Regions from separate parts of the Devosia sp. Micro-HW1 genome, predicted to be linked through region 3. Evidence: predicted binding sites of a transcription regulator. Region 3 holds the regulator's gene; each other region holds the start of a gene.
The links. Region 3 encodes LexA, which represses DNA repair genes until DNA is damaged. Its sites were predicted from a motif close to TGTTCNNNNTGTGTTCNG; they were not measured.
Positions count from the first base shown of each region.

Region 1: a site for LexA is predicted at 6,039-6,056, ahead of MQW79_RS11605 (helicase-related protein). Genes of this name have one in related genera too.
Region 2: a site for LexA is predicted at 6,032-6,049, ahead of dinB (DNA polymerase IV). Genes of this name have one in related genera too.
Region 4: a site for LexA is predicted at 2,285-2,302, ahead of ssb (single-stranded DNA-binding protein). Genes of this name have one in related genera too.

Region 1 is NZ_CP094375.1:2,426,240-2,434,030, forward strand. Features, by position in the region: gene MQW79_RS11575 (class I SAM-dependent methyltransferase) at 1-63, shown strand, start outside; gene cobT (cobaltochelatase subunit CobT) at 67-1,956, shown strand; gene MQW79_RS11585 (esterase-like activity of phytase family protein) at 1,953-2,942, shown strand; gene MQW79_RS11590 (queuosine precursor transporter) at 3,085-3,720, opposite strand; gene rpmB (50S ribosomal protein L28) at 3,913-4,197, opposite strand; gene MQW79_RS11600 (DUF3108 domain-containing protein) at 4,435-5,217, shown strand; gene MQW79_RS11605 (helicase-related protein) at 6,159-7,791, shown strand, end outside.
Region 2 is NZ_CP094375.1:344,669-352,459, reverse strand. Features, by position in the region: gene MQW79_RS01595 (ArsR/SmtB family transcription factor) at 1-506, opposite strand, end outside; gene trhA (PAQR family membrane homeostasis protein TrhA) at 675-1,361, shown strand; gene MQW79_RS01585 (DUF192 domain-containing protein) at 1,345-1,785, opposite strand; gene MQW79_RS01580 (cold-shock protein) at 1,859-2,479, opposite strand; gene MQW79_RS01575 (VOC family protein) at 2,663-3,085, shown strand; gene MQW79_RS01570 (YcbK family protein) at 3,353-3,829, shown strand; tRNA gene MQW79_RS01565 (tRNA-Glu) at 3,924-3,998, shown strand; tRNA gene MQW79_RS01560 (tRNA-Glu) at 4,047-4,121, shown strand; gene MQW79_RS01555 (VOC family protein) at 4,236-4,673, opposite strand; gene dinB (DNA polymerase IV) at 4,757-6,010, opposite strand; gene MQW79_RS01545 (hypothetical protein) at 6,195-6,389, opposite strand; gene MQW79_RS01540 (alpha/beta family hydrolase) at 6,520-7,158, shown strand; gene MQW79_RS01535 (hypothetical protein) at 7,159-7,386, opposite strand; gene MQW79_RS01530 (Crp/Fnr family transcriptional regulator) at 7,477-7,791, opposite strand, start outside.
Region 3 is NZ_CP094375.1:516,506-524,296, reverse strand. Features, by position in the region: gene MQW79_RS02400 (molybdopterin molybdotransferase MoeA) at 1-1,035, shown strand, start outside; gene lexA (transcriptional repressor LexA) at 1,153-1,869, shown strand; gene MQW79_RS02390 (IlvD/Edd family dehydratase) at 2,067-3,875, opposite strand; gene MQW79_RS02385 (2-dehydro-3-deoxygalactonokinase) at 4,170-5,087, shown strand; gene MQW79_RS02380 (2-dehydro-3-deoxy-6-phosphogalactonate aldolase) at 5,099-5,710, shown strand; gene MQW79_RS02375 (SMP-30/gluconolactonase/LRE family protein) at 5,707-6,582, shown strand; gene MQW79_RS02370 (beta-galactosidase) at 6,590-7,791, shown strand, end outside.
Region 4 is NZ_CP094375.1:808,696-816,486, forward strand. Features, by position in the region: gene MQW79_RS03710 (DJ-1/PfpI family protein) at 1-472, opposite strand, end outside; gene MQW79_RS03715 (GlxA family transcriptional regulator) at 557-1,510, shown strand; gene ssb (single-stranded DNA-binding protein) at 1,601-2,116, opposite strand; gene MQW79_RS03725 (hypothetical protein) at 2,366-2,557, shown strand; gene uvrA (excinuclease ABC subunit UvrA) at 2,750-5,644, shown strand; gene MQW79_RS03735 (DUF1489 family protein) at 5,920-6,345, opposite strand; gene MQW79_RS03740 (glutathione S-transferase family protein) at 6,342-7,019, opposite strand; gene mgtE (magnesium transporter) at 7,385-7,791, opposite strand, start outside.

The DNA.
Region 1 (7,791 bases), 1.9 Mb from region 3:
GAGCGCTATCAGCCGATGTTTCTCCTCTTTGCGACGAGCGCCTGCTCTTCTGACCGGACCTAAATCATGGCCACTCCACCGCGCAGCAAGTCCAACAAGCCCGACCAGACCCAGGCCTTCAAGTCGGCCATGGGTGCGACGGTGCGCGCCATTGGCGGCAAGGCCGACCTTGAGGTGACCTTCACCGCCGACCGGCCGCTCTTGACCTCGGATCGGGCGCGCCTCGCCAATCTGCCGCGCCTGCCGACCAAGCGCGACATCGCCATTGCCCGCGGCCAGGGCGATGCCATGGCCATGCGCCTGGCCAGCCACGATCCGGAAACCCATCGCAAGCGCAGCCCAATCGATCCGCAGGCGCGGGCCGCCTTTGATGCGCTTGAGCAGGCGCGCGTTGAGTCCCTCGGGGTCATCCGCATGCCCGGCATGGGCGGCAATATCCATGAAATGCTGGAAGACCGCCTGTTCCGCGCCAATTTCGCCGAGGTGGACGCCAAGGACGATGCGCCGCTGGCCGAGGCCCTGGGCCTGATCCTGCGCGAAAAACTGGCCGGCGTCGCCGTGCCGCCCTCGGGCCATGCCTTGGTCGATCTTTGGCGTACCGAAATCGAAAGCAAGGCCGGCACATCGATCGATGCGCTGCTCGACAGCTATGAGAGCCAGGACGAATTCTCGCGTCTGGCCCGCAAGGTCCTGCGCGATCTCAACCTCATCGCCGAAAGCGACATGCAGGATCCTGCCGACGCCGATGAGGAAGAGGCCCAGGATCAGGAGCCCGAACAGGGAGACAGCTCCGACAAGGCGCCCGAGCAGGGCGACGGTGAGAACGAGCAGGCCGAAAGCGATGAGGACCAGCAGGCCGGCGAGAGCGAGGAAACCGGCGATGTCGAAGGCATGGAGGCCGACATGGCCGATGCCGACGAGGATGCCGAGGCCGAGGCCGGCGAGGACGCGCCCATGCCCCCGCCCGCCAAGGATGGCGGCGAGCGGCTTTCCAACCAGTTCAACTACAAGGTCTTCACCACCAAATACGATGAGATCGTCAAGGCGGCCGAGCTGTGCCCGCCCGACGAGCTCGATCAGTTGCGCGCGCTGCTCGACAAGCAGCTCGAGAACCTGGCCGGCGCCGTGGCGCGGCTTGCCAACAAGCTGCAGAGGCGCCTGATGGCCAAGCAGAACCGGAGCTGGCAGTTCGACCTCGAGGAGGGCCTCCTCGATACGGCGCGTCTCACCCGCGTCGTCACCGATCCCTTGCAGGCGCTGAGCTTCAAGGTCGAGAACGACACCGATTTCCGCGATACGGTCGTGACCCTGCTCATCGACAATTCCGGCTCGATGCGCGGTCGCCCGATCACCATTGCGGCGATCTGCGGCGACATTCTTGCGCGCACGCTGGAGCGCTGCGGCGTCAAGGTGGAGATCCTCGGCTTCACCACGCGCGCCTGGAAGGGCGGCAAGTCGCGTGAAGCCTGGCTCGAGGCCAACCGCCCGCCCAATCCGGGCCGCGTCAACGATGTCAGGCACATTATCTACAAGGCCGCCGATGAGCCCTGGCGCCATGCGCGGCGCAATCTGGGCCTCATGATGCGCGAGGGCCTGCTCAAGGAAAACATCGATGGCGAGGCGCTCGAATGGGCGCGGCGTCGCCTGATGGCCCGCCCCGAGCAGCGCCGCATCATGATGGTGATTTCCGATGGTGCACCGGTCGATGACTCGACCCAGTCGGTCAATGCCGGAAACTATCTCGAAGCCCATCTCCGGCAGGTCATCGAGGATATCGAGACCCGCTCGCCCATCCAGCTGGTGGCCGTGGGCATCGGTCACGACGTGACGCGCTACTATCGCCGCGCCGTGACCCTGCTCGATGCCGAGGAACTGGCGGGGGCTTTGACCGATGAGCTGGCGGCCCTCTTCGACGAGGAAATGCCTGCCCAGACCAGACGGCGGGGCCGGGGATGATCTGGCGCTGCGCCCTTGCCCTCCCGCTGCTGCTCCTGGCCGTTCCGGCCGGGGCAGTGGACGTGACGGTCAGTGCGGCGACGGTGACGCGGTTTCGCGGCGCCGAGCTCGACCAGAGCGTGGACCGGGTCATCTTCCGCGGCGGGCTGACGCTGCAAAGTCCCGACGACACCTTTGGCGGCCTGTCCAGCCTTGCCCAGACAGGTCCCGATCAGCGCGTAACCTTCGTCACTGACCGGGGCAATTTCGTTTCCGGACAATTGGCCTATGACCAGAGCGATCGTCTGATCGGTCTGATCGGCGTAACCATCGAGCCGATGCGCAATTCGGGGGGCGAGGTTCTGCCCCGCCAGTATGCGCGCGATGCCGAGGGCATGGATACGGTCTGGCGCAATGGCGAGGCCGTGGCGGTCCGTGTCGGTTTCGAGCACCTGACCCGCGTCGCCGATTTCGCCATTGCCGATGGCAAGCCGGGCGGCCCGGCCCGCGAAATTGCCATACCGCAATGGCTCACCGATCTCAGAACCAATGAATCGCTGGAATCGGTCTGCATCGCACCGCCCGCTTCGCCGGTGGCCGGTTCCACCCTGCTCATCACCGAGGAGGCGCTGGACGAAAACGGCAATCACCGGGCCGAATTGCTGGGCACGCGGGACCGGGGGGCGCTGAGCTTCACCAATAGTCCGATCGTCAATCCGACCGATTGCAAATTCCTGCCCAATGGCGATCTGCTGGTCCTCGAACGCGGCGTTTCGCTCTTTGCCTTCGTCATGAATTTGAGGCGCGTGCCGGCGGACGAGGTGCGGCCGGGCAACCTGATGACTGGCGAGTTGCTGCTCTCGGCCCAGGGCGGCGAGATCGACAATATGGAAAGCCTGATGGTGCATCAGACGCCCGGCGGCGAGACGCGCATCCTCATCGGCTCGGACAACAATTTCAACGACTGGCAGCGCACCATGCTGCTGGAGTTTTCGTTGCCGGAGTAGGTCCCCAGATGTCCGCCACAGGCACCCGTGCTCCATCGTCATTGCCCGGCTTGACCGGGCAATCCATCTTGCGGAGGCATGGGCCACCCGGTCAGGCCGGGTGGTGACGAAGGAATTTGTGGTTCGGTGGAGCCACGCGACGCTAAGCCGCCACGGGCAGCCGCTTCAGCACCAGGTCGCGGACGGTCTTGTAGGGCGCCAGCATCACCACGGTCATGCCGAGCTTGACGAGGAAATCGCCCAGGGCCAGCGACTGCCAGAGTTCCACTTCCGGCCCCACGCCCAGCAAGGGGGCGGGGAAGGGCAGGGAGCCGTCTTCCATGCCGAAGAAGTAGTCGATGCCGGCAAAGGCCGGGGCGAGGGCCAGCGAAAAGAAGATCACCGTGTCGAGGGCCGAGGAGACCAGCGAGGAAAACATCGGCGCATGCCACCAGGCGCTGTTGCGCAGGCGGTGGAAGATCGAAATGTCGAGCAGTTGCGCCACGAGGAAGGCCGAGCCCGAGGCTATGGCAATGCGCGGCGTCGCCAGCCAGATCGAGAGCAGGACGGCCACGGCAAAGCCCGCGACCACCACGAGCCGCGCCCTGGCCGGGCCGAAGGCGCGGTTGGACAGGTCGGTGACGAGGAAGGCGACGGGATAGGTGAATGCACCCCAGGTGAGAATGTCACCCAGATTTACGCCACCCAGGGTCACCTGGACCGGATATTGCAGCAGAATATTGGAGGCGGTGACCACGGCCACCATGGCGGCCATGGCCACCAGGAAACGAGACAGCATCGGACTGTACTTTCGGTTATCCGCAGTCCGGCATCAGACCGGTGCGGAGCATTGGATTGGGGCAGAGTATCACCTCGACCCCAGAGCGTCATGGGCAGAGTTTCATCCTCGGTGGGTGCAACAGCATCACCCCAAAACAAAACCGCGTGGCGGTTACCCACCACGCGGCTGAAAACCTGAACGAAGGATCCCTTAGGCGGCGTTGGCCGCGCGGATTTCCTTCTTGATGCCCAGAGCCAGGGGCGAGAGGTCGGCGTCGTCCTGCTTGAGCAGGAAGGCATCGAGGCCGCCGCGGTGCTCAACGGTGCGCAGGGCTGCAGCGGAAACGCGCAGCTTGACCGGACGGTTCAGAACCTCGGAGATCAGCGTGACGTTGATCAGGTTGGGGAGGAAACGGCGGCGGTGACGGTTGAGGGCGTGCGAAACGGTGTTGCCCATCAATACGCCCTTGCCGGTCAATTCGCAGCGACGTGCCATGGTGATATCCTTGTTTGTGTAAAGGTCCTGCGTGGCGGTTCATCCCGCTACGGGCCTCGATTGTGATGAAATCGAGCGGGTCTTTAGAGAATAGAAGCCCTGACGTCAACCCAAGGGCCGACTCAAAGCGCCGCGAGCGCCTTGCTTGTGCCCAGCGGGAGCGGCACTTTGAGCCCAAACAGTGATTCGATCTGCCCATCCGTGTTGCATGGGCAGCTCCAGAAGAGAAGTCCCGACGTGATCCGTACTGCCCTCAGCCTTGCTTCCATCATTGCCCTGTCCGCCGCCGCGCCTGCCATGGCCGCAGAAGTCGATGCGCGGGCCAGTTATGCCGTGACTGTGGGCGGCATCAACGTGGCCGTGGTCGATATTGACCTCAATGACGATGGCCGGCGCTATGGTCTGGATCTGTCGGCGCGTGTGGCGGGGCTCGGGACCGTGGTCGCCAGCGGCACGGCCAAGGCACAGGTCACCGGATCCTCGGCGGGGTCGACCCTGCAGTCGCAGAGCTTTGACCTTGAAACCCGCGCCAATGGCGAGCTCTTCACCGCCCAGGTGGATTATGACGGGCGCAGTGTCACCGCCTTTCAGGTCGATCCGCCGGTGCTCGACAGCTATGACCGGGTGCCGCTCGAGCGCTCGCAGCTGACCGGAGTGGGGGATTTCCTCTCCGCTTTCGTGATCAAGGGCAATGGGTTGGACAAATCGCTGTGTGACCGCACGCTCAAGATCTTTACCGGCGTCGAGCGCTTCAACATCAGGCTCGACTTCCTCGACAATGACGAAGCCACCTCGCCGCGCACCGGCTATCAGGGGCCGCTTGTTGCCTGCTCGTTGAAGTACCAGCCGATTTCGGGGCATTTCCAAAGCTCGGAAATGACCACCTATATGGCCGAAACCAGCCGCATGATCCTGTGGTATGCCCCGCTCGGCGCGACCGGCTATTACGTGCCCTATCGCGTCAATATCGGCACGTCCATGGGCGATCTCTCCCTCGTGCTGACCCGCGCCGAAAGCTGACCGGTCCCGGTCCCGTGTCCCGCTTTGGGGCGGTCAAAGGCTTTTTTGCCAATTTTTGGGGATCGAGCCCCCGCTTTCCCATGGGTGCCGGTTAATACGGCGTCCCGGGTTTGCCTCCATCGGCGCAACATCTCGTCAGGAAACGGCCGATCTGGCCCATTCTTAACCCGATTTTTACCGCCCTGAACGGGTTTTTGGCTGGTTTGCCAAAGGCTTGGTCCGGCTAGTGTCGGCGGGCGAGGCTGGCCCCCATATCTTGTGGGGAACAAACCCGCATTGGCGATTCTGCCCCGATTCTGTCCCCGTTCGTTCCGGGTTTGGGCCGAAGGTTAATCCCCGTCCGTTCCGGGCGCCGAAATTGCCCCATTTCGTGACAGGCGCGGGTGCTTCTGGTGCTGGCCCTCGGCGCGTCCTGTGCGACTGGCCGGAAAAGCTGCATCGTCCGCGTCGGCGCGTTGCGAGGCCAGGCCCGGTGTGGATGGGGTGCCGGGCCAGGGCGCGGACCTGGTCGCGCCCGCTGTCCCATCCCGGCACGTCAACGGTGTTTATTCTCAATCGGCCCGGGCAAACCCCCGCAGCGCCTGAGGCAGTCCCTGAAAGCGAAAAGAATCTTTGCGCTGGAGGCGTTTACATCTCGTTCAGCTTTGCGCCCCTGAAGCCGAAATTAACCGCATGGAAACCAGTTTGAATGGATTCGGGGCGTTATCGGGCAGCGGACCCATCCAATGGGGTGTTGCTAGTGCAGAATCGGTCCCCCGCCACACCACATCTAGCCGTGAACAAACCCGGATTCTGTGAGTCGCGCCGATTCGGTTCTGTTTCGTTCCGGTTTTGTTTCTCCCGTTAAGCGGCGTGACAGAACCATGGCAAAATCGTCCTTTGCTGGGACAAGTGGTGGATGCCCCTCGCAAGCCCGGCCCGAAGTCCCTAAATAGGGTCCAATGAGCTTTTCTCCTTCCCAGTCGGTCAAGGCCATCCTTGGTCCGACCAATACTGGCAAGACCTATTTCGCCATCGAGCGCATGCTGGCCCATCCCACCGGGATGATCGGCCTGCCGCTGCGCCTTCTGGCACGCGAGGTCTATCAGCGCGTCGTCGAGCGGGTCGGGGAACAGGCCGTGGCGCTGATTACCGGCGAGGAGCGCATCGTCCCCGCCAAGCCGCGCTACTGGGTGGCGACGGTCGAAGCCATGCCGATGGACATCCATGTCGACTGCGTGGCCATCGATGAGATCCAGACTGCCGTGGATTTCGATCGCGGCCATGTCTTTACCGACCGGATCCTCAAGGCCCGCGGTTTTCACGAAACCCTGCTGCTGGGCTCGGGCACCATGGCCAATGTGGTCAGGAAACTGGTGCCGCATGTCGAAATCATCGACCGGCCACGGTTTTCGCAATTGACCTATGCCGGCTCGAAAAAGATTTCGCGCCAGCCGCCCCGCAGCGCCATCGTCGCCTTCTCGGCGCGCCAGGTTTACGCCATTGCCGAGCTGATCCGCCGCGAGCGGGGCGGGGCTGCCGTGGTCATGGGCGCCTTGTCGCCGCGCACCCGCAACGCCCAGGTCGAGCTCTACCAGAATGGCGATGTGGATTTCCTCGTGGCCACCGATGCCATCGGCATGGGGCTCAATCTCGACATCCACCATGTCGCCTTTGCCGACGACACCAAGTTCGACGGCCACCAGAGCCGGCCACTGACGCCGGCGGAGTTGGGCCAGATTGCCGGGCGCGCCGGCCGGCACAAGCGTAACGGCACATTCGGCGTCACCGGCGGCACCGAGAATTTCGACGAAGAGCTGGTGGTCCAGCTCGAGACCCACGACTTCGAGCCGGTCCGGCAGGTGCAGTGGCGCAACAGCAAGCTCGATTTTTCCTCGATCGAGCGCCTGCGCAATTCGCTCGAGCAGGCGCCTGATGATCGCACTCTCACCCGCGTGCCGGTGGCCAAGGACCAGCACGCGCTCGAATTCGTGGCCCGAAATGAGGCGGGGGCGCTGGCGCGCGGCCATGATGCGGTCAAACTGCTCTGGGAATGCTGCCAGATTCCCGACTATCAGGGGATATCACCGGCCGCGCATGGCGAGATCGTCACCCGGATCTATTCGGATTTGAAACGAATTGGAACGGTCAGGGAAGACTGGATTGCCGAGCAGGTGCGGTTTTGCGACAATGCGGAGGGCGACATTGACACACTCAGCAATCGGATCAAGCAGATCCGGACGTGGACCTTTGTCGCGAACCGTAAAAACTGGCTTGAAGACCCTACCTATTGGCGCGAAAAGACGCGGGACATTGAGGATAGGCTGAGTGACGCTCTGCATGAGCGACTCACCCAGCGCTTCGTCGACCGGCGCACCAGCGTGTTGCTCCGCCACCTGAAAGACAAACGTATGGTATCTCCCGAAATTAACGAGCGCGGCGAAGTACGGCTGGAAGGCCACCTCATCGGCACGCTCGAAGGCTTCCGCTTCACCCTGGCCCGCAACGATGGCGATGTAGACGCCAAAGGTCTGCGTGGCGCAGCCGACTCAGTGGTCGCCCCGGAGATACGCCATCGTGCCGAACGGCTCGCGG
Region 2 (7,791 bases), 170 kb from region 3:
GCGGTCTTTTCGGTCTTTTCGGCCTTCTGTCGTTTGGCTGCTGGCAGAGCCGGTGGCACGGCGTCGGGCTCTGGCACGGGGGTCGGCTCTGCAGCAGGCACAACAGCGGGTTCGGGTGCGGTTGCCGGGACAACAGGCGGCTCCGTAGCCAACACGACCTGCGGACTTGGTGCAGAAATGGCCTTCACCGTCGCTTCATGAGCTTCCGGGGCCTCGCACTCCGCACTGGCGGGAGAGACGATCGTGCCAATCCACGCCGTCGCCGCGTTGAGCTTGGCCGCGCGCAGGGCATAGAGGTTTTCGCGTCCCTTTTTAACCTCGGCCACAAGGCCAGCGGTCTTGAGCACCCGGAGATGCCGCGAGATGGCCGGACGGCTGATGGAAAACGCATCGGCGAGCGTATGTACCGGAATTGGACCGGCAAGCAGGATTTCAACGATGCGGCACCGCGTGGCGTCGGCCAGTGCGGAATAGATGGCGATGGGAGGCTTGGATTTGCGCGTCATGACCGCGCTATAGAGTAACGCCAGAGTTACCCGTCAAGCAGGGGAACAGCCGGAAAGGCATTGTTCACCAGAAAACTTGGCTGTCGCTTTACGCTGCGGGCAATTGTCATCGCGCGGAAAGGTTCTGGTCACATCCGCGCCACACCATGGGGGCAAGGAGGATGGATCATGACGACCGCCACCAAGCCACGAAGAGCATTCGGATTTCCGGAGCGCCGCCGCTATTCGACCGCCGAGCTGGTCGCGGACGCGGCCGTGCATATCTTCGGCCTCGTCGTCGCCATTGCTGCGGGCTCGGCGCTTCTGACGCTGGCCCTGCTCCACACGGCGCCAGAGGCCTTTCCGGCGCTCATGGTCTATGTGGCAACGCTGGTCGTGGTGCTGGGCGTATCGCTGGCCTTCAATATGTGGCCGGCCTCGCCGGTAAAGCACTATCTGGCCCGGCTCGATCAGGCGGCCATTTTCCTGTTCATCGCCGGCTCCTACACGCCCTTCCTCGCTGTCATTGGTGGCACCTCGACGGGAGTCGTGATGATGAGCCTGGTTTGGGGGGCGTCCCTGGTGGGCGTCGCCCTCAAGCTGATCGTGCCGCAGCGCTTCGGCCGCGTGGCGATCATTCTTTACCTGGCCATCGGCTGGAGTGGTGTTCTGGTCTTCCAGTCCCTGGGACAGGCCCTGCCCCATTCAACCCTCTGGCTGCTGCTCGCAGGCGGCCTGACCTATTCGGCCGGGATCGTCTTCCACCTGTGGGAAAAGCTCAAGTTCCAGAACGCCTTGTGGCATGTCTTCGTGGTCGCGGGCGCGAGCCTGCACCTGTGGGCAGTAATCGACTGTATGGTTATTGCGCGGCTTTGATACGCGGATGGGTGACCTGGTCACCCGCTTCAATACCCAGTTCCGCGGAGCGTCCGCCGGGGATTTCCAGCACAAACTGCACCGGACCCGCCGAAGGAATGCCGGTAACATCGTGCGGGCGAGCATTGGCGTGGATGTTCAGCACCGTTCCGTCCGCCTCGATGAAGATCATGTCGAGCGGAATAAAGGTGTTGCGCATCCAGAAGGAGACCGGGCGCTCCTCCTTGAAATCGAACAGCATTCCGGCGTCATCGGCCAATTCCTGACGGTACATCAGGCCTTGCGCGCGTGTCTCGGTGGTGTCGACGACCTCGACGGTAAAGCGGTGTTCGCCGCTCTCGGACTGGATGGACAGCTGGGTGTCGTCGGCGGTGCAGGCGATCAGCGGCAGGCTAACGGCCAGAACAGCGGCGGCCGCTGCCACGGACCGTCCAGCGGGTAGCCGCGGAGCGGAATTTGCCAGCACACTGTTACCCCTAAACACTGCAAACCAGACCTTAGTGTGAGGACGGGGCATCACCCCAGCCATCAGGGCGGATTTCGGCGACCATCAGACCCTTTGGTCCCTGGCCATAGCGCACCAGCACGAACTGGCCGGGGCGCAATTCGGTAATGCCGAAACGGCGCAGCGTTTCCATATGCACGAAAATGTCAGGCGTCCCCTCGCCGGCTGAAAGGAAGCCGAAGCCGCGAATGCGGTTGAACCACTTCACCTCGAGCCGTTCCATGCCGGATGTAGCCTCGACGACCACATGCGTGCGCGGGGCGGGCAGCTGGGACGGGTGGCGTGCGGTGGATTCGTCCATCGAGACGACACGGAAGGCCTGCAGGCCACCGGGGCGATTGAGCGCCTCGACGACGATGCGCGCACCCTCATAGGCGGTCTGGTAGCCATCGCGACGCAGGCAGGTCACATGCAGCAGGACATCGGCCATGCCGTTGTCCGGGACAATGAAGCCAAAGCCCTTGCCAGCATCAAACCACTTGATGCTGCCAACCACTTCGATTGTGTCGGCGGTCGCTGATGCATTAGCCGACGCATGATCGTCGCGCCGAACGTCATCAACATCCGTCAAATTGACGGAGTCGCCGAACTCGGTGTTGCCCTTAGCCCCCATGCCAAACGCCTTTTCACTCGCCCGCCGCGTGCGGGTACTCCTCACAAGACCAATGCAGTCTGGCCGATTCAACGTCAAAAGTTAAGAAGGTGTTGCGAATTTGTTGACAGCTGAATTGCGCTACTGTTGCGAGGGCGCGCCGGGCTTGTTAGGCCAATGCAATAATCCCAGAGGAGACCTGCCTTGAAATACCTGCATACCATGGTGCGCGTCACCGATATCGAGGAAAGCCTCCGATTCTACTGCGAGGGCCTCGGGCTCGAGGAGGTGCGCCGCACCGAAAACGAAAAGGGCCGCTTCACCCTCATCTTCCTGCGGGCCCCCGGCGACGAGGGCGGTGAAGTCGAACTCACCTACAACTGGGATCCCGATCCCGTCCCCTATGCCGGCGGCCGCAACTTTGGGCACCTCGCCTACCGCGTTCAGGACATTTATGCCCTCTGCCAGCACCTGTCGGACATGGGCGTCGTCATCAACCGGCCGCCGCGCGATGGCCACATGGCCTTCGTGCGCTCCCCCGACGGCATTTCCGTGGAACTGATCCAGGATGGCCACCTGCCTCCGCAGGAGCCCTGGGCATCCATGGGCAATACCGGCTCCTGGTAACGCAATTGTCCGGCGCGCTGCTCGCCGCGTATTGAGAGGTCCTCGGGCTTGACCCGAGGACCTCCCGCAGTTTTCGCAATCGCGGCGGCTCGCCCGAGGGCGACCAGGTGTTCTTTCGGTGCCGCATCGATTCCGAATTTTGCAGGCTTAACTTGCTGCTAACCCTGCCGCTTAGCAGCAGGTTAGCGAAACCAATCTAATTTTAGCGATCGAACCCCAAGGCCCATTGCCTGTTGCGCAATCGCGACATGCCAAGGGAAGGTCGCCATGCCCCGTCTCTTTCGCTCCCTCGCCATCACTGTCGTTTCTGCTCTGGTTCTTGCCGGATGCCTGCCCATGGCCATGTTCGCCAGTGGCGGTGGGGCCGGCTATTCCGGCCTGCGACAGGACTGGGGAACCTATGTTTCGTCGACCAATGTCAACGCGCTCTGCATTTCGCCAAAGCTCAGATTCGTCATCTGGGAATTCGAAGGCCGGTTCGGCAAGCGCATCGTCATGAATTCGGGCTATCGCAACGCCTTTCACAATGCTGCGGCCGGCGGGGCCGACAATTCATACCATACCAAGTGCATGGCTGCCGATTTCTACATCCCCGGCGTCTCCAAGCAGGATCTGATCAATTTCGCCATGACCGTTGATGGTGTGGGTGGGCTAGGCTGTTATCCCGGACGCAACTTCATCCATGTGGATGTTCGCGATCGGCCCAGGGGCTACCGGCGTCCCGTTACCTTCTCGGGCTGTTGATAACTCGGGGCGTCCGAAAAAAACCTCATGGGTTCAATGCAAACGGGGTTGCACAATCAAAATCACCCCTTTATACGACGGCCATCGCGCTGATGCGCCCTTCGTCTATCGGTTAGGACGGCACCCTTTCACGGTGCAGAGAGGGGTTCGATTCCCCTAGGGCGTACCACCTTCCCCCTGTTTTCAGTACAGGCGGCGAAGTCGAGGCGATGAATGTGCGCCCATCGTCTAGCGGTCAGGACGACGCCCTCTCACGGCGTAAACAGGGGTTCGATTCCCCTTGGGCGTACCAAAACCACTCTTCAGCCATTTCATGCGAAAACTCGACCAGAACGTTCTGGACGCTAGATAATCATCGTGGCGCGAAACGCTGCGATGCATGTGATTCTGTTCTCGGTGCAGGGAATCAGTCCAGTTCTTCCGCCAGGCCGATGAGCAGGCCACCCGGCCCGCGGATGTAGCAGAGGCGGTATGTGCTTCCGTATTGGACGACATCGCCCACGAGCTCGGCGCCCATCTGCCTGAGCCGCGTCAGTGTACCGTCGATGTCTTCGATCGTGAACATGACCCGCAGATAGCCCAAGGCGTTGACCGGGGCCCGGCGATTGTCCGCGACTATGGCAGGACGGAGGAAGCGCGAAATCTCCAGGCGGCTATGGCCGTCAGGCGTGCGCATCATGGCGATTTCGACCTGCTGGTCGCCGAGTCCGGTCACGCGACCGGCCCACTCCCCTTCCACCATGGCCTTGCCTTCGAGTTCGAGACCGAGTGCGCCGAAAAAGGCGATGGCCTCGTCGAGGTCATCGACAACGATGCCGACATTGTCCATTCGCTTGATCGCCATGGCCCGGCTCCATTCCAATATGCTGCAGGATAGAGTGTCGTCGGGAGGGCGGCCAGCCGTGACTTTGTGGGCCGGGTGAGCGGCTAGCGGGACAAATCCTTTTCGGCCAGCTCGCGGAAGGCGTCGGGGACCGACCTGGGGCCTTCAAGCTGCGTTATCGCGTAGCCGATGGCATCGCGGCCGAAACGGGCGCGCGCCTTGTCCATGGCGCGGTCTGCCGACCAACGCGCCAGGCTCTGACGGGTACCCGGGCGATGTCGTTCATCCAGGAGGTCCAGGGGCAATTCCAGTTGAATATGGGGCTGCGCACCGATGTGGGAAACCGAGATGGCGAGAAGCGTAATGATCCGCTCCCCCGCATGTTCCGCGAGAGCGGCACGAACCAGTTCCTCGGCGACTTCCGCGACAATTACGGTAGCGGAAACCGGGGCATCGAGCGTCATTGACCGGGTTATCGAGCGCATGTCGGCAAAGCGGATACGCACGGTAATTGTTCGACCGGCCAATGACTTGGCGCGCAATCGCGACGTCACCCGATCGGCCAGATGGCGCAAAGTCGGCTTGTAGACGCCTTCGGTAGCCGGCTTGCGCCCCAGAGCCGACTGAGCCCCGGCCGAGCGCGCACTGTGTCGGCTCTCCACCGGACGCGTGTCGCGATCCCAGGCGAGATCGGAGAGCTTTTCCCCGACGGCTTCGCCCAGCAGGCCACGCAGCGACTTGCCCGGCGTGCTGGCAAGTTGGCCGATCGTGGTGATCCCCTCGTCCCTCAGCCTGGCCTCGGTGACGGGCCCCACGCCCCACATCAGCCCGACCGGCAGGTCATGCAGGAAATCCAGCTCGGTACCCGGTCGGACCACAACCAGCCCGTCGGGTTTGGCGACCTGAGATGCGACCTTGGCCAGGTGCTTGGTGCGCGCAACCCCGACCGAAATAGGCAGGCCCAGTTCAGCGCGCACCCGTTGGCGAATGGTTTTGGCGATGTCCGCGGGAGAGCCGAACAAATGCGTGCAGCCGGCGACATCGGCGAAGGCCTCGTCGATGGAGATACGCTCGACTACAGGGGTGTAGTCACGCATGACATCGATCGCAGCATCGCCAAGGCGCTGATACTGGTCGAAATGACCCTTCACGAAAATCAGGTGGGGGCAGAGTTCCCGGGCCCGACGCCCCGACATGCCGCCCCGGACACCGAACGCTTTTGCTTCATAGGATGCAGCCAGCACAACGCCCCCACCCACTGCCATGGCCTTGCCCTGAAGGTCAGGATCCAGAAGCTGTTCGACCGACGCGTAGAAAGAATCGAGATCAGCGTGGAGAATGGTGGCTTGGGCGGCCATCGCGGCCTCCAAAATGAAGTATGTTCCTATTTTGTTCTATATTGTTCAGAGTGTCAATCGCCAGCGATGCGCACAAGATGGGCTGGGCAAGAACAGGACGTTGCGGACAAACTGCATGGCGATACAATCATGCCGCAACAACTCCTGGAGCCGCGACCAGCGAGCACAATACGGGACTAACCTATCAATGCAGGGTCGTCGGTGGCACGGTCGAGCCGAGCGCGCTGACGCAGAAGAGCTGGCCCTCTGCGCGTTCTACCAAGCCAAGATTGATGAGTTGCTCACCCAGTTCGGCCGGCAACATGCATGGGCCCTGCTCACACAGAATGGCAAGCGCACGCTTTTGTGGCGAGGTGAGATTCATCCAGTGCAGGTTCATGGCAGCCTCCGTTAGAGGTCGGGGAACGGCAAAAGTTAAGAAGTGGTTCCTGTACAAAATGCGAAAGTGATTGACCAGGCATGAGCGGAGCGATCCTGATCCGCATGTGAATGCCGCGGGAGTATGTGCGATGGACTTTTTGTTTGACGGACCCGACGAAGCGAGGCTGACCCTCCTGCTGGCCCATGGCGCCGGGGCGGCAATGGATTCCGGGGCGATGAACTCTGCCACTGCGGCCCTGGTCGCGGAAGGCATTGGGGTCGTGCGGTTCGAGTTCGGCTATATGGCTGCCCGCCGCACCGGCGAACGCAAGCCGCCGCCAAAGGCCGAAAAGGTCATGCCGGAATATCTCACTGCGGTCGAGGAACTTGGCCCCACACCAGGCCCGCTGTTCATCGGCGGCAAATCCATGGGCGGGAGGGTGGCCAGCATGGTGGCCGATGATCTCCACGCCGCAGGTCGGATCGCCGGCCTGCTGTGCCTGGGCTATCCGTTCCATCCGCCGGGCAAGCCAGATCAATTGCGGACGGCGCATCTGGAGGGCATGACCACCCCTGCCCTGATCGTCCAAGGCACTCGGGACGAGTTCGGTACGCAAGCGGAAGTCCCTGGTTACACACTTTCCACGGCGATCAAGATACTTTGGCTCGCCGATGGCGACCACGATCTCAAGCCGCGCAAATCCATTTCCGGATATTCAGCCGCGGATCACATGCACACCATGGCGACGGAAACGGCGCGATGGATGAAAAGCGTCACCGGGACATAGTCAGGCGGAAGCGTGCGGTGCTCGATCGGACTTGGAGTAGAGACGAACCATATTGGTCATATCCGCCTCCTTCCAGTAAACCCGGCAGACCAGATTGCGCGGATGCCCTGCCCGTACCAGTTTGATGCCGAGAGCAGACTCGGCGGCGAGCTCCGGCGACTTGGCCTCGGCGTGGAGTTCGGGCTCGATAGTGGTTGAACGCAAATCAATGATCTTGAAGCTGGGCAAGGGCGTATCCTGAGTGGATGCTCAGGTTATCCAACTCGGCGCGCAGCGCCATTAACGTGGGTTAAGCGCAGGGCGATTTCGCAACGGGCGTCAGTCATCGTGCCGCGGCGGTGCGCCACTGAGATAGCCGGGGTCGAAGCTCGATAGATCCTTCAGGTATTTGAGGTCGAGAATATGGACCTTGCCGGCCTGCAGGCCGATGATGCCGCGCTTGCGCAGGCTCTGAAGCATGCGATTGACATGCACGGTCGAGAGGCCCGTTGCCGCACCCAGCTCGGCCTGGGTCATCGGCAGTGAAAAACTGTTGTCCGGGGCAACGAGGCCGGCAACCGACAAGCGATACCAGAGTTCGCAGAAGAGGTGCGCCAGGCGCTCGATGGCAGTTCTGAGGCCCAGGCTGATGAG
Region 3 (7,791 bases):
GCCATGCGTGCTGCCGACGTCGCCGAGGGCTCCTGGCTCAATGTGGTCGGCACGTCGCAGGCCGGGGCCGGCTTTGCAGGAACGGTCGGTCACGGCCAGACAATCCGGATCTTCACCGGCGCGCCGGTTCCTGCAGGGGCCGACACCGTCATCATGCAGGAAGAGGCCGTGCGCGAAGGCGACCGTGTGCGGTTCACCGCCCCTGCCCGGCCTGGCCACAGCGTCAGGCCGAAGGGCAACGACTTTGCGACCGGCCAGGTGCTGGTGCCGGCTGGCACCCGCCTCACGCCGATGCAGATCGCGGTGGCGGCTGCGGCCAACGCGCCGGAGCTCGTCGTGGCAAGGCGTCCTCGGATCGGGCTTGTGGCAACCGGTGACGAACTCGTGCTCCCCGGCAGTGCATTGGGGCCGGACCAGATCGTCGCCTCCAACAGTTTCGGGCTCGGCGCCATGCTGGCGCCCTATGCGGAAGCGGTGACCGATCACGGCATTGTCCCTGATACTGTCGATGCGCTGCGCACCAGACTCGGCGCCGCCTTCGCCGACGAGCCGGATTTTCTCATCACCACCGGCGGCGCATCGGTGGGCGAGCATGACCTGGTTCAGGATGTGCTGGCAGAACTCGGCGTGACGCTGGATTTCTGGCGGATCAACATGCGCCCGGGCAAGCCACTGATGTTTGGCGTGCGCGGCAAGACTCTCGTGTTCGGACTGCCAGGCAATCCCGTCTCGGCCATGGTCACGGCACTCGTCTTCATCAAGCCGGCCCTGCGTGCCTTCCTGGGTCACGCCGAACCAGACGCGTTGCGTCTGCCGCTTGCGGGTCCCACGCCGCCCAACACCGCTCGCCGCCATTTCATGCGTGCCAAACTCGTTCATGGCGAGACGGGCCCTCTGGCCGAACCGATCAGCCAGACGGACAGCGGCCACACCTCGTCCCTGGCCTCCGCTGACCTGCTCATTGTCCAGCCTGAGCACGACCCCGGTCAGCCTGCCGGAACGCTTGTTGAAGTCAGTAGCATCGACGGATTCTGATCTACAATCGCGTTCATGTGAACCGTCCAGGCCCCGATCCGGCAGAGGGCATTGCAGAACATAACTGGAACATGTATGGTCGTTCCGTCTATGTTCCGATTCTGGACCGAGGGGCCGATGCTGACACGCAAACAACACGAGCTGCTGATGTTCATCCATGAAAGGATGAAGGAGAGCGGCATTCCCCCCAGCTTCGACGAAATGAAGGATGCCCTTGATCTGGCATCGAAATCCGGCATCCACAGGCTGATCACGGCGCTCGAGGAACGTGGCTTTATCCGCCGCCTGCCGAACCGTGCCCGGGCGCTGGAAGTGGTAAAGCTCCCTGACTCGATGAATCCATCGCTCGGCGGCCGCAAGGCACGCTTCGAGCCGGCGGTCATCGAGGGCAATCTGGGCAAGGTCGCGAGCCCCCCTGCCCGCGGTAATGCCGGTGGCGAGGACTATGCGCGGCCGGTCTCGATCCCGGTGATGGGCCGCATCGCGGCTGGTACCCCCATCGAGGCCATCCAGTCCCATTCCCATACTATTGCCGTGCCGCCCGAAATGCTCGGCGCCGGTGAACATTATGCCCTTGAAGTGCGCGGCGATTCCATGATCGACGCCGGCATTTTCGATGGCGATACCGTGCTCATCAAGAAGCAGGAACACGCCTCGACCGGCGAGATCATCGTTGCCCTGGTGGATGACGAGGAAGCGACCCTCAAGCGTCTCCGCCGCAAGGGCGATACGGTGGCGCTGGAGGCCGCGAACCCGGCCTACGAAACCCGCATCTTCCCGCCAGACCGGGTCAAGGTGCAGGGCCGCCTCGTTGGGCTTTTGCGCAAGTATTGACCCCTTTCCCCCCGGAAATTGGAAAAGGCCCGCCGACTGGCGGGCCTTTTGGTTTTTGGCTTGGGGAGTGACACCGTCACTGCGTTTGCATCGTCATTGCCGGACTTGTCCCGGCAATCCCACTTGTAGAGGCACTGACCACCGGGCCAAGCCCGGTGGCGACGTCTGGCCGGGTGTTCCCGCCTAGGCGGACATGCCTAGTGGTTGTCGCGCGGCAGGCCTTCGGTCTGAGCAATGCGCTGGTACTTTTCGGCGGGCTTGAGGATGGCGCCGTCGCCCAGCTGCCCGACGAGGCCACGCTGGATTTCCTGCCACGGGGTCTGGTGCCTGGGGAACTTGTAGCCCCCTTCCGCTTCCAGCGCCGCGCGGCGGTTGGCGATTTCCTCGGCCGAGATCAAGATGTCGGCTTCGCCCTTGTTAAGGTCGATGCGCACCCGGTCACCGGTCTTGAGGATGGCAAGGTTGCCACCGGCCGCCGCCTCAGGCGAGGCATTGAGGATCGAGGGCGAGCCTGACGTGCCCGACTGGCGGCCGTCACCGATACAGGCGAGTGAAGAGACGCCCTTCTTGATGAGGTAGGCCGGCGGCCGCATGTTGACCACTTCTGCAGCGCCCGGATAGCCGATCGGGCCAGCGCCGCGCATGAAGAGCAGCGTGTGCTCGTCGATCTCGAGAGCCGGGTCATCGATGCGGTTGTGATAGTCCTCGGGGCCGTCGAAGACCACAGCCTTGCCCTCGAACATGCCCGGATGGGCGGGATCGGAGAGATAGCGGTCACGGAACTCGGCCGAGATGACCGACGTCTTCATGATGGCATTGTCGAAAAGATTGCCGCGCAGCACGAGGAAGCCGGCTTCCTTCTTCAGCGGGTTGTCGAAATGCCGGATGACCTTGTCGTCTTCGATCGTGGTTGTGCGGCAGTTCTCGCCAATGGTCTTGCCGTTGACCGTGGGGGCGTTCTCATGAATGAGGCCCTGCGCCATCAGCTCGTTGACCACGGCGGGGACACCACCGGCATGGTAGTAGTCCTCACCCAGATATTCGCCAGCCGGCTGCAGGTTGACCAGCAGCGGCACCTTGTGACCGTGCTGCTGCCACTCATCGATGTTGAGATCGACGCCGATATGCTTGGCAATGGCGTTGATGTGGATCGGCGCGTTGGTTGAGCCGCCAATGGCGGAATTGACCACGATGGCGTTGAGGAAGTTTTCCTTGGTCAGGATGTCAGAGGGCTTGAGGTCCTCGTGCACCATTTCCACGGCGCGCTTGCCGGTGCGCCAGGCCATTTCCTGGCGGTCGCGATAGGGCGCGGGAATCGCGGCCGAACCGGGCAGCTGCATGCCGAGGGCTTCGGCCAGCGAGTTCATGGTCGAGGCCGTGCCCATGGTGTTGCAATAGCCGGTCGAGGGTGCGGAGGACGCCACCAGCTCGATGAACTTGGGATAGTCGATCTCGCCGGCGGCGAGCATCTGGCGGGCCTTCCAGACGATCGTGCCCGAACCGGTGCGCTCACCCTTGTGCCAGCCATTGAGCATGGGGCCGACCGAGAGGGCGATGGCCGGAATATTGACGGTGGCCGCACCCATCAGCATGGCCGGGGTCGTCTTGTCGCAACCGATGGTCAGCACCACGCCATCGAGCGGATAGCCGTAGAGAACTTCGACGAGACCGAGATAGGCAAGGTTCCGGTCGAGGCCGGCGGTGGGGCGCTTGCCGGTTTCCTGGATCGGATGGACCGGAAATTCGATGGCGATGCCGCCCGCTTCGCGAATGCCTTCGCGGACGCGCTCGGCCAGCACGATGTGATGACGGTTGCAGGGGCTGAGGTCAGAGCCGGTCTGGGCAATGCCGATGATGGGCTTGCCGGACTGCAGTTCTTCACGCGACACACCGAAATTCATGTAGCGCTCGAGATAGAGCGCGGTCATATCCGGATTGTCAGGGTTGTCGAACCATGCGCGCGAGCGCAGCTTGCGGCCGCCGGTGGCGCCATTGTTTGCAGTCATCTTGCCTGTTCCTTGCTGATCCGCCAGGTATGCGGAAGTGAGGGCCTTGGTTGCGCTGTTCTATCACGGTCTATGGCGCTGTGAATGGGTTACAGCCAAAAAATCATACAAATCGGAAAGGTGCGCTGATAGTATGGTGGAAATCTGTCTTCCGCACCGATCCAGCTTACCACCGGACGGGTGGAGACCTGGCCTTTGCGCTATTGCAGGGCGCGGGTGGAATCGGTCTGGCCAGCGGCGATGCTGAGCTTTAGGGTCGCGCGCAAATCAGCCCGACCGGGAGCGAGGACGACTTTGAACGACACAATTTCATGGATCGCGGTGGACTGGGGCACATCCAACCTGCGCGCATGGGGTATAGCCAGCGACGGTGCCGTGGTGGCATCGGCTGGTTCCGATCAGGGCATGGGCAAGCTGACCCGTGAACAGTTCCCGGAGGCACTGACGGCGGTCGTGAGCCAGCTTGCACCCGAGCCAGGGCTAATGGATGTGGTGATTTGCGGAATGGCCGGCGCGCGCCAGGGCTGGCTGGAAGCGCCGTATCTCGATGCGCCGACTGACCTCTCCGCGCTTGGACGCGGGGCCGTGCATCCCGAGGTCCCGGGGACGAGCCTGCGTGTGTCGATCCTGCCCGGTGTCTGCCAGCGCGAGGGCGGCGAGAATGTCATGCGCGGCGAGGAAACTCAGCTTCTGGGCCTGGCCGCCATTTCTCCGGGCTATTCGGGCGTGGTCTGCATGCCCGGCACGCATTCGAAATGGGCGCATCTGGAGGGCACCCGGATCTCGAGCTTTTCGACCGCGATGACCGGCGAAATGTTCGAGCTGCTGAAAACTCATTCGGTGCTGCGCCATTCGCTGAACGGGCCGCTCGATGGAGCCGAGCACGAACACGGCTTCCAGGTCGGTGCCCGGGCCGGCCTCGACCATCCCGAAATGCTGCTCGGCCAGTTGTTCCGCACCCGTGCGTCGTCCCTGCTGTCGGGGCGTACGCCGGACTGGTGCGCGGGCTACCTTTCGGGCCTGCTGATCGGTACCGAGATTGCCGCCAATCGTCACCTGATCGGCACCGATCCTGTGCCACTGATTGGCTCTGCAGCGCTTTGCTCGCTCTATGCCAGCGTGCTGGGCATGGCCGGTTCGGCCGGTCGCGTCGTTGATTCCACCGAAGTGGTGCTGGCCGGCCTGAAGGCCGCACGCACTTCGATTGCCTGAGGGTTTTCATCGTGTCCCATCGTCACATCATCGCCATTCTGCGCGGTATCACACCAGATGAAGCCGTGCCCGTGTGTACGGCCCTGGTCGAGGCCGGCATCACCTTCATCGAGGTGCCGCTCAATTCGCCCAATGCGGTAGACAGCATTGGGCGTGCTGCCGCCGCTCTGTCCGACCGAGCGGAAATCGGCGCCGGCACCGTTCTGACGCCGGAGGATGTGCGTGCCGTGGCTGGCGCTGGCGGCACGTTCATCGTCTCACCCGACACCAATCCCGAGGTGATCGGCGAGACCGTTCGGCTTGGCCTGAAATCCTATCCGGGGGTGTTCTCGCCCACCGATGCTTTTGCAGCCATTCGCGCCGGGGCAACGGGACTCAAATTTTTTCCGGCAGAGGTGCTGGGATCAAAGGGTATCAAGGCGATGAAGGCAGTGCTGCCGCCGGCCCTGCCCGTCTACGCCGTGGGGGGTGCCAATCCCGACAATTTCCATGAGTTCTTTGCCGCCGGCTGCACCGGCTTCGGTCTTGGGACCTATATCTACAAACCCGGCATGAGCGTTGCCGAAGTGGCCGAACGCGCCCAGCTCGCCGTTGCCGCCTATGACAAGGGACAGACCAAGTGAACCAGACCGCAAAGCTCCTCATCGACAGCCAGTGCGCCCTGGGCGAAGGCCCGTTCTGGCATGTCGGCCGCCAGCAGCTCTTCTGGTTCGACATCAACAACAAGACGCTGTTTGCGGCTGATGCCGAGGGCAAGGCAGCCGGCGAGTGGCATTTCGACGAGATCGTCGCCGCTGCCGCCATTATCGATGATGAGACGCTGGCGATCGCCGCCGAAACCGGCCTCAAGCGCTTCGATCTGGTTTCCGGCGCCACGGTGCATCTGCACGATATCGAGAGCGACGTGCCGACCAATCGCACCAATGACAGCCGGGTGCATCCTTCGGGAGCCTTCTGGATTGGCACCATGGTCAAGGAGGAGGGTCCCAAGGACGGTGCCGTCTATCACTACCGGGAAGGCAAGCTGACCAAGATCATCGGTAACGTCGCCATTCCCAATGCGACCTGCTTTTCGCCCGATGGTCGCACGGCCTATTGGACCGATACGCCGGACCAGAAGATCCTCAAATGCGCCGTGGATCCGGAAACCGGCTTGCCTGTGGGCGAATGGGAGCTGTTCGCCGATGTGACCGATCACCCGGGCTATCCCGATGGCGCCGTGGTCGACAGCGAAGGTTATCTCTGGAACGCGCGCTGGGGCGGCAACTGCGTCATCCGCTATGCGCCTGATGGAACGATTGATCGTATCGTAGACGTACCGGTGAGCCAGGTCACCTGCCCGGCCTTTGGCGGCAAGGATTTCAAGCGCCTGTTCCTTACCACGGCCAACAAGAACATGTCGCCTGAACAGCTGGCGGCCGAAAAGGTGGCGGGCGGGGTGTTCTATATCGACCTCGACATTGCCGGCCTGCCGGAAGCCAAGATCAAGCTCTGAGACCCAAATGATCAGCCCCACACTCGGCGTCTGCTACTATCCCGAACACTGGCCCGAAGACTGGTGGGAGACTGATGCAAAGCGGATGGCCGAGGTGGCCATACGTTATGTCCGCATCGGCGAGTTCGCCTGGTCGCGGCTGGAGCCAACCCCCGGTGATCTCAGGCTCGACTGGATGGTCCGGGCCATGGACGTCCTCGGGCGGCACGGGCTCAAGGTGATCGTCGGCACGCCCACGGCCACGCCGCCGCGCTGGATGGTGGACAAGCATCCCGACATGCTGGCAGTGGACCGCGAAGGCCGCCGCAAGGGTTTTGGGTCGCGCCGGCACTACGACTTTTCCCATCTCGGGTTCCGGGAAGAAAGTGCACGCATTACACGCATTCTGGCCGAGGCGCTGAGCGGCCATCCAGCCCTTGCCGGCTGGCAGACGGACAATGAATATGGCTGCCATGGCACGACCTATTCCTATTCCCCCGCGGCGCTTGAAGGCTTCCGCGCCTGGCTCAAGGACAAGTATGGGACAATCGAGGCGCTGAACCAGGCCTGGGGCAATGTGTTCTGGTCGATGGAATATAACCGCTTTGACCAGATCGACCTGCCAAACCTGCTCGTCTGTGACGCGGCGCCCGCCCATGAGCTCGATTTCCGGCGCTATTCTTCCGACCAGGTCGCGGCCTTCAACAAGGTCCAGTACGACATCCTGAAGGCCAGCCGGCCTGACCTGCCGGTGATCCACAATTTCATGAGCCGCTATAGCGAGTTCGACCATTTCAAGCTGGCGGAAACGCTCGACATTGCCAGTTGGGATTCCTATCCCATCGGGCACCTGGCCAAGAGCGACCAGAGCGAAGAGCACAAGGCGCTCTATCTTCGACAGGGCGATCCTGACAATGCCGCCTTCCACCATGATCTCTACCGCAGCGTCGGGCATGGGCGCATGTGGATCATGGAGCAGCAGCCGGGGCCCGTGAACTGGGCCGACGCCAATCCCGATCCGCTGCCCGGCATGGCGCGCCTCTGGGCCTGGGAGGCCTTCGCCCATGGGGCGGAAGTCGTGTCCTATTTCCGCTGGCGGCAGGCGCCGTTCGCGCAGGAACAGATGCATGCGGGCCTATTGCGCCCCGACAGCGAACCGGCTCCTGCCTATGGCGAAGCCGGCCAGGTGGCGCGGGAACTGCAGCAGATCGCGCTCGGCGCTGCGACCAA
Region 4 (7,791 bases), 290 kb from region 3:
AGTCGATCCCCGACGTCACCCCGCCCGCAGTAATGACGTTTCCGTCCCGCACCACACGACCATCGGTGGGGATGGCGCCCACGCGTGGCAGCAGGTCTATGGCGTTCCAGTGCGAACTCGCGCGCTTGCCCGCCAGCAGCCCCGCCACGCCCAGAACGAGTGAACCGGTGCAGACCGAGGTCACGTAGCGCGCACCTGCCGCCTGCCGCCGCACGAAGTCGAGCGTCTCACCGTCCGTCAGCAGCGCATTCACTCCGCCGCCCCCCGGCACGCAGATCACATCGAGCTGCGGACAATCCGCGATGCGTGTGGTCGGCGTCAGCACCAGGCCGGTCGCGCTCCTGATCGGGTCCAGCTCTTTCCAGATAAGATGCACCTTCACACCGGGCGCCGAGGCAAAGACCTCGTAGGGCCCGGTGAGGTCGAGCTGCTGCACATTGGGAAAAACCAGAAGTCCGATCTCGATGGTCATGCTGCCTCCAGGGGTTGACCTGAGCCACCTTAGTCGGGATTCATCTGGCTGAATTGCCAATGTCCCCACGATTTACGCCAAATGATCCGACGCATCGAAGTTCTGGGTTTCCCCGCCTGCCAATTGCTCGATGTCGCCGGGCCCTTGCAGGTCTTCGCCTCGGCCAATGACATGGCCCGCTCCGCGGGCCACCCCACGCCCTACGAACCGGTCGTCGTGGCTCCGGCGGTGAGACTGGTCACCTCATCGGGCCTGGCGCTCGAAGCAGAAATCCTGCCCTCCAGCGATAAGGACCTCGATACGCTCATCCTTGCCGGGGGTTGGGGCGTCTATGACGCCTGCGACGACAAAAGCCTGATCGAATGGATCACCGCCCGCGCCGGCAGCGCCCGCCGCGCCAGTTCAGTCTGTAGCGGCGCTTTCCTGCTGGCGACCACCGGCCTGCTCGATGGGCGCCGGGCCGTCACCCATTGGGGGCGTTGCGCCGAGTTCGCCATGCGCTTTCCGAACATCCGGCTCGAACCCGACCCGATCTTCATTGCTGATGGAAAATACTGGACCTCGGCCGGCGTCACCGCCGGCATTGACCTCGCCCTGGCGATGGTCGAAGCCGATCTCGGTCGCGACATGGCCATATCGGTCGCCCGCCAGCTCGTGGTTTTTCTGAAGCGGCCAGGCGGTCAGTCGCAGTTTAGCGCCGCCCTCACCCTCCAGGACGACGCTGGCCGCTTTGATACTCTCCACGGCTGGATCATGGAAAATCTCGATCGTCCGCTGGCTTTGTCCGACCTCGCCGGCCGCGCCGGTATGAGCGAACGCAATTTCTCGCGCCGTTATCGGGAAGCGACCGGCAAGACCCCGGCCCGTGCCGTCGAGGACATGCGCATCGAAACGGCGCGACGCCTGCTCGAGCAGGATCTGCCCGTCGCCCGCGTCGCCACCCGTTGCGGATTTGGCAGCGAAGAGACCCTGCGCCGCGCCTTCCAACGCTGCGTCGGCGTCAGCCCCCAGGCCTACCGCGCCCGTTTCGCCGCCTGAGGCAGCGGGGCGATCGGGCCTGGAAGGCCCTGCGCCGCGACTCACAAAAAGAGAAGAGCGGCCCGCTGGCCGCCCTTTTGCAATACCCGCTCAGAACGGGATGTCGTCATCCATGCCGCCCGGCTCGAAGGCCGGCGCATTGGACGAGGGACGACGCCCACCGCCGCCACCGCCATTGCCCGAATTATCGCGCACGCCGCGGAAACCGCCGCTGTCGCCGCCACCATAGCCACCGCTATCGCCCGCGCCTTCGCCACGACCGTCAAGCAGAACCATGGACGAATTGAAGTTCTGCAGCACCACTTCGGTAGAGTACTTGTCCGCACCCGACTGGTCCTGCCACTTGCGCGTCTGCAGCTGGCCTTCGATATAGACCTTGCTGCCCTTCTTCAGGTACTGCTCGGCCACGCGCGCCAGACCTTCCGAAAAGATCACCACGCGGTGCCACTCGGTCTTTTCGCGCTGTTCGCCGCTATTGCGGTCGCGCCAGCGTTCCGACGTCGCGACGCTGAGATTGACCACCTTGCCGCCGCTCGGCAGGTTCCGCACTTCCGGGTCATTGCCCAGATTGCCCACCAGAATAACCTTGTTCACGCTGCCAGCCATGGCGCATTTCCTTCCAATTCAGTCCCGGTCTGCCCGGTCGCGGGACGCTTTCAAATGGGTCACAATGCTGCCCGGTGCGCAACCCTGACCCCTGGTCGCCGCAACCATAGACCTTTCCGTGTGCCACACACGCGGCATTTGCGGTTCTGCACAGCCGACGGCGCGCTTTGTTCTCTCTATGTTCTATTTTGCACTGCACTTGTCAAGAGTGACGTCTCTGCTGACTCCCTCTGTCAGCAGCCCTGCCCCATGGGATCATCACCGTTTTCATGCAGGGGGGGTGTCTATGGTGCGCTTGCTATTGCCGCCAGCCGCGCCCGCGATGCCCTTGTCGGCAATCCTTCGGCGACCATCTGGGTGGGCCGCAGCGCCGGTGCGCCCTTCCTGGCGGTCGGCGCATTCACCGCCTGGCATGCACTCACCATGGCGCCCGGCGCTTGACCGAATCCAGGAATGTTCTATCTATGTTCACATACAGGAATGGTGTTTTGGCAAGCTACGCACGAGACGCTAGACTGACGGAAAATCCCGCAGCAGACCAACGGACACCTTGCCCCGCCGCCCTATGCTGCCTATCTCATGGCCTTTGCTCGCCGGTCCTCCCCCACGGCGCGACACGCAATTGGATTGAACATGACTGACAAGCACAGCCTCAACCGCGAAATCGTCGTGCGTGGCGCCCGCGAGCACAATCTCAAGGGCATCGACGTCAAGCTCCCGCGCGATAGCCTCATCGTCATGACGGGCCTGTCCGGCTCTGGCAAATCCTCGCTTGCCTTCGACACCATCTATGCCGAGGGCCAGCGCCGCTATGTGGAATCCCTGTCGGCTTATGCCCGCCAGTTCCTCGAAATGATGCAGAAGCCCGATGTGGAGCACATCGAAGGCCTCTCGCCCGCTATTTCCATCGAGCAGAAGACCACCAGCCGCAATCCGCGCTCCACTGTCGGCACCGTCACCGAAATCTACGACTACCTGCGCCTGCTCTTTGCCCGCGTCGGCATTCCCTATTCGCCGGCCACCGGCCTGCCGATCGAAAGCCAGACCGTTTCGCAGATGGTCGATCGCACGCTCGAATTGCCCGAGGGTACCCGTCTCTACCTGCTGGCCCCCATTGCGCGCGGCCGCAAGGGCGAGTTCAAGAAAGAACTGGCCGACCTCATGCGCAAAGGGTTCCAGCGCGTGAAGATCGACGGCGAGTATCACGAGATCGAGGATGCCCCCGCGCTCGACAAGAAGTTCAAGCACGATATCGAAGTCGTGGTGGACCGTCTGGTTGTTTCAAAGGAAATTTCCGGCCGCCTGGCGGAGAGTTTCGAAACGGCACTGAAACTGGCCGACGGCATTGCCCTGGTCGAATTCGCCGACGAGAAGAACGAGGATGGCTCTGCAAAGCAGATCACCTTCTCGGAAAAGTTCGCCTGCCCCGTCTCCGGCTTCACCATCGCCGAGATCGAGCCGCGCCTGTTCTCGTTCAACAATCCCTTCGGCGCCTGCCCGGTCTGCGATGGCCTGGGCACCGAGCAGAAGATCGACCCCGATCAGATTGTCCCCGATCCGACCCTGTCGCTGCGCGATGGGGCCATCCTGCCCTGGGCCAAGACCAGCGCGCCCTACTACCAGCAGACCCTGCAGGCCGTCGTGAAGCACTACGGCGCCTCTACCGGCACGGCCTGGAACGAGTTGCCCTTCGAGGTCCAGCACGCCGTGCTCTACGGCACTGACAAGACCCCGATCAACTTCGTCTATGACGATGGTCTGCGCCAGTACAAGACGACAAAACCGTTCGAGGGCGTCATCGGCAACCTTGAGCGTCGCTACAGGGAAACCGAAAGCGCCGGCATGCGCGAAGAGATCGAAAAGTACATGTCGGCCAAGCCCTGCGTGGCCTGCGGCGGCTATCGTCTCAAGCCCGAGACGCTGGCGGTCAAGATCGATGGTCTCCATATCGGCCAGGTCAGTGACATGTCGATCAAGGTGGCCAGCAAGTGGTTCATCGACCTCTCCGACAAGCTCAACGCCACCCAGAGCCAGATCGGCGAGCGCATCCTCAAGGAAATCCGCGAGCGCCTGAAGTTCCTCAACGACGTGGGACTCGAATATCTCTCCATGTCGCGCAATTCCGGCACCCTGTCGGGCGGCGAAAGCCAGCGCATCCGCCTCGCCTCGCAGATCGGCTCGGGCCTCACCGGCGTCCTCTATGTGCTCGACGAGCCCTCCATCGGCCTGCATCAGCGCGACAATTCCCGCCTGCTCGAAACCCTGCAGCGCCTGCGCGATCTGGGCAATACCGTCATCGTCGTCGAGCATGACGAGGACGCCATCCTGACCGCCGACTATGTTCTCGACATCGGGCCCGGTGCAGGCGTCAATGGCGGCCGCATCGTCGCCGAAGGTACGCCCCAGGACATTCTCAACCACCCCGACAGCCTCACCGGCAAATACCTCTCCGGCCGCATGGGCATTCCGGTGCCGCCCGAGCGTCGTGAAGGCAAGAAGGGCAAGACCCTGTCCATCAAGGGCGCGACCGGCAACAATCTGAAGAATGTTTCGGTCGACGTGCCGCTCGGCATGTTCGTTGCCATTACCGGCGTTTCCGGCGGCGGCAAGTCGACCCTGATGATCGATACCATGTACCAGGCTATCGCCCGCCGCCTCAACGGCGCGCGCGTTGTCCCGGCCCCGCATGAAAGCCTGACCGGCCTCGAATATCTCGACAAGGTCATCGACATCGACCAGTCGCCCATCGGGCGCACACCGCGCTCCAACCCGGCCACCTATACCGGCGCCTTCACGCCGCTGCGTGAATGGTTTGCCGGCCTGCCGGAGGCGAAAACCCGCGGCTATGGCCCCGGCCGATTCAGCTTCAACGTCAAAGGCGGCCGCTGCGAGAAGTGCGAGGGCGACGGCGTCCTCAAGATCGAGATGCACTTCCTGCCCGACGTCTATGTCACCTGCGACGTCTGCAAGGGCAAGCGCTACAACCGCGAAACCCTCGAGGTCCAGTTCAAGGGCAAGTCGATCTCCGACGTGCTCGACATGACCATAGACGAAGGCGTCGAGTTCTTCTCGGCCGTCCCCACCATCCGCGACAAGTTCGCGACGCTCCAGCGCGTCGGCCTCGGCTATGTCAAGGTCGGCCAGCCCGCCACCACCCTCTCGGGCGGCGAGGCGCAGCGTGTCAAGCTCAGCAAGGAGCTGTCCAAGCGCGCCACCGGCCGCACGCTCTACATGCTCGACGAGCCCACCACGGGCCTCCACTTCCATGACGTCGCCAAGCTCCTGGAAGTGCTGCACGAACTGGTCGAAGGCGGCAACACGGTCGTGGTCATCGAGCACAATCTCGAAGTCATCAAGACCGCCGACTGGATCATCGACCTGGGCCCCGAGGGCGGCGATGGCGGCGGCGAGATCGTCGCTGTCGGCACACCAGAAGAGGTCGCGGAAAACAAGCGCTCCCACACCGGCCACTATCTCAAGGAAGTCATGGACCGCCGCCCGCACTTTGCGACAAGGGCGGCGGAGTAGCGGCGTCAGCGCTGGTCCCGCTGCGGATCTCCGCCTCCTCTACACCGTCATTGCCCGGCTTGACCGGGCAATCCGTCTTGCGGCATCGCATGGACCACCCGGTCAGGCCCGGTGGTGACGATGAACAGAAGGTTCTGGGGTCTTCACTATCTAGCCAGCCACCGTTCCGTCCTCAGGCTTGACCCGAGGGTCACTCGCCACGCCAGCGCATGTATCGAAAGACCCTCGGATCAAGTCCGAGAGCGGCACCGTGTTTTCGGATCGCTCCTCGCCACCTAAATCAACCCCATCTTCGCCAACTCCGCAGCAATCTCGGCCGAATTATCCTGGCCACCGGCTTCCATGTCCGGCGGCGCGTCTTCCGGCCGGAGATACCGCCAGCCCTGGAACGGCCGCTTGGGATATGGCACGGTCCGGATGATCTCGGGCGACATGATGATGTCGCAAAAATCCTTGCCCTCGGCATCAGTATATGGCGCCAGCCTCAGGATGCGCTGTCGACAGCAGATCGTCCCCGACATCACCCAGTAAATCGAGGCCACGCCTTCCATCTCGTCGCCACGCTTGGGCATCATGCGCGTACGGTGCACATGCACATCCTCGCCATAGTCAGCGCCCCACCAATGGGCGCGCTCATGGCGATAGCTTTCCAGTTCCTCCACGCTGGCGACGCCAACGCAGAGCTTGACCATATGAATCATGCAATCGTCCCGGGAGCGACGCGACCCTGGATCACGTCGATTTCGTCATCATCCACCACCCAGGGCTCCTGCAGGGCCAGGCTCAGCCACGCCTGGAAGGCTGGCAGCGCATAGATTGCCTCGACATAGCGGCCAGCCACGTCGGAAACCGGCAGGTCATAGGTCCTGATGCGCGTCGCCAGCGGCGCAAACATCGCGTCTGCAGCCGTGAACGAGCCGAACAGATACGGCCCGCCCGAACGGGCCAGCAGTTCCCCCCACAGGACTTCCACCCGATGCAGATCGAGCCGAACCTTGTCGAGATCGACCTTGCCAGGGTGGCTGGCGCGCAGGTTCATTGGCGCGTTGCTGCGCAGACCCATAAAGGCCGAGTGCATCTCCGCCGCTGCCGCCCGCGCCAGCGCCCGGTCAGCCCGGTCGGCCGGCCATATCGGCTTCTCCGGATAGAGGTCGGCAAGATATTCGATGATGGCGATGGTTTCGGGCACCACCAAAGCGTCGTCGATCAGCACCGGCACCTTGCCGGTGGGCGAGCGCGCGGCCAGGTTTTCGCGCCATCCGGGGCCCGAAAGCAGCAGCACCTCATCCTCGAAGGCAATCTCGAAATGCTTCAGTACCAGCCAGGGCCGCATTGACCATGTCGAGTAATTCCGATTCCCGATCAGGAGCTTCATGGAAAATCCTCATCTCAAGCAAGAAGGGCGCCCAGTGGCCGGGCGCCCTCCGTTTAAACCTGTAGCAGTGAAGAACTCCAGCGTCTTCTGTCGGAAACTCCGACCACCGTCTCAGACGCTAGCAACCACGGAGAAAACCAGCCCCATGGAAACGAGGCATACCAGCGCCCAGCTCATCGTCTGCCAGACATTGGTCCTGGTTTGACTGCGCATAGATCGCTCCTTGTCAGTCGTCCACACCGGCTTGAAAACGCCCAAATCAGCGCGCCGTTCCAGCCGGTAACAAATCGTTAGCCCTCAGGAACATGGGTGGCAAGCGACGAGAATGCAACACTCCACAGCCGCGAAATGGGCGCAGCATCGCCTCAGAACAGACCGAACCAGAGCCCTGCAATACCCAAAAAGGCAAAGAAGCCAATGACATCGGTTATGGTCGTCACGAACACGGCCGAGGCGATAGCAGGGTCGGCCTTGAGCTTGTCGAGCGTCAGCGGGATGAGAATTCCGAACGTGCCAGCCACGATCATGTTGATCACCATGGCCAGGGCAATGACGATCCCGAGTTGGTAATCCGCATAGCGCAGCGCGGTGACGATACCGATCAGCACCGCAAAAATGACCCCATTGACCACGCCCACCACCATTTCGCGGCGAATGAGGCGCCTCAGGCGCCCGCCATCGAGTTCGCGCATGGCAAGCGCACGCACCGTGACGGTCATGGTCTGCGCCCCCGCATTGCCGCCCATCGAGGCGACAATCGGCATGAGCACGG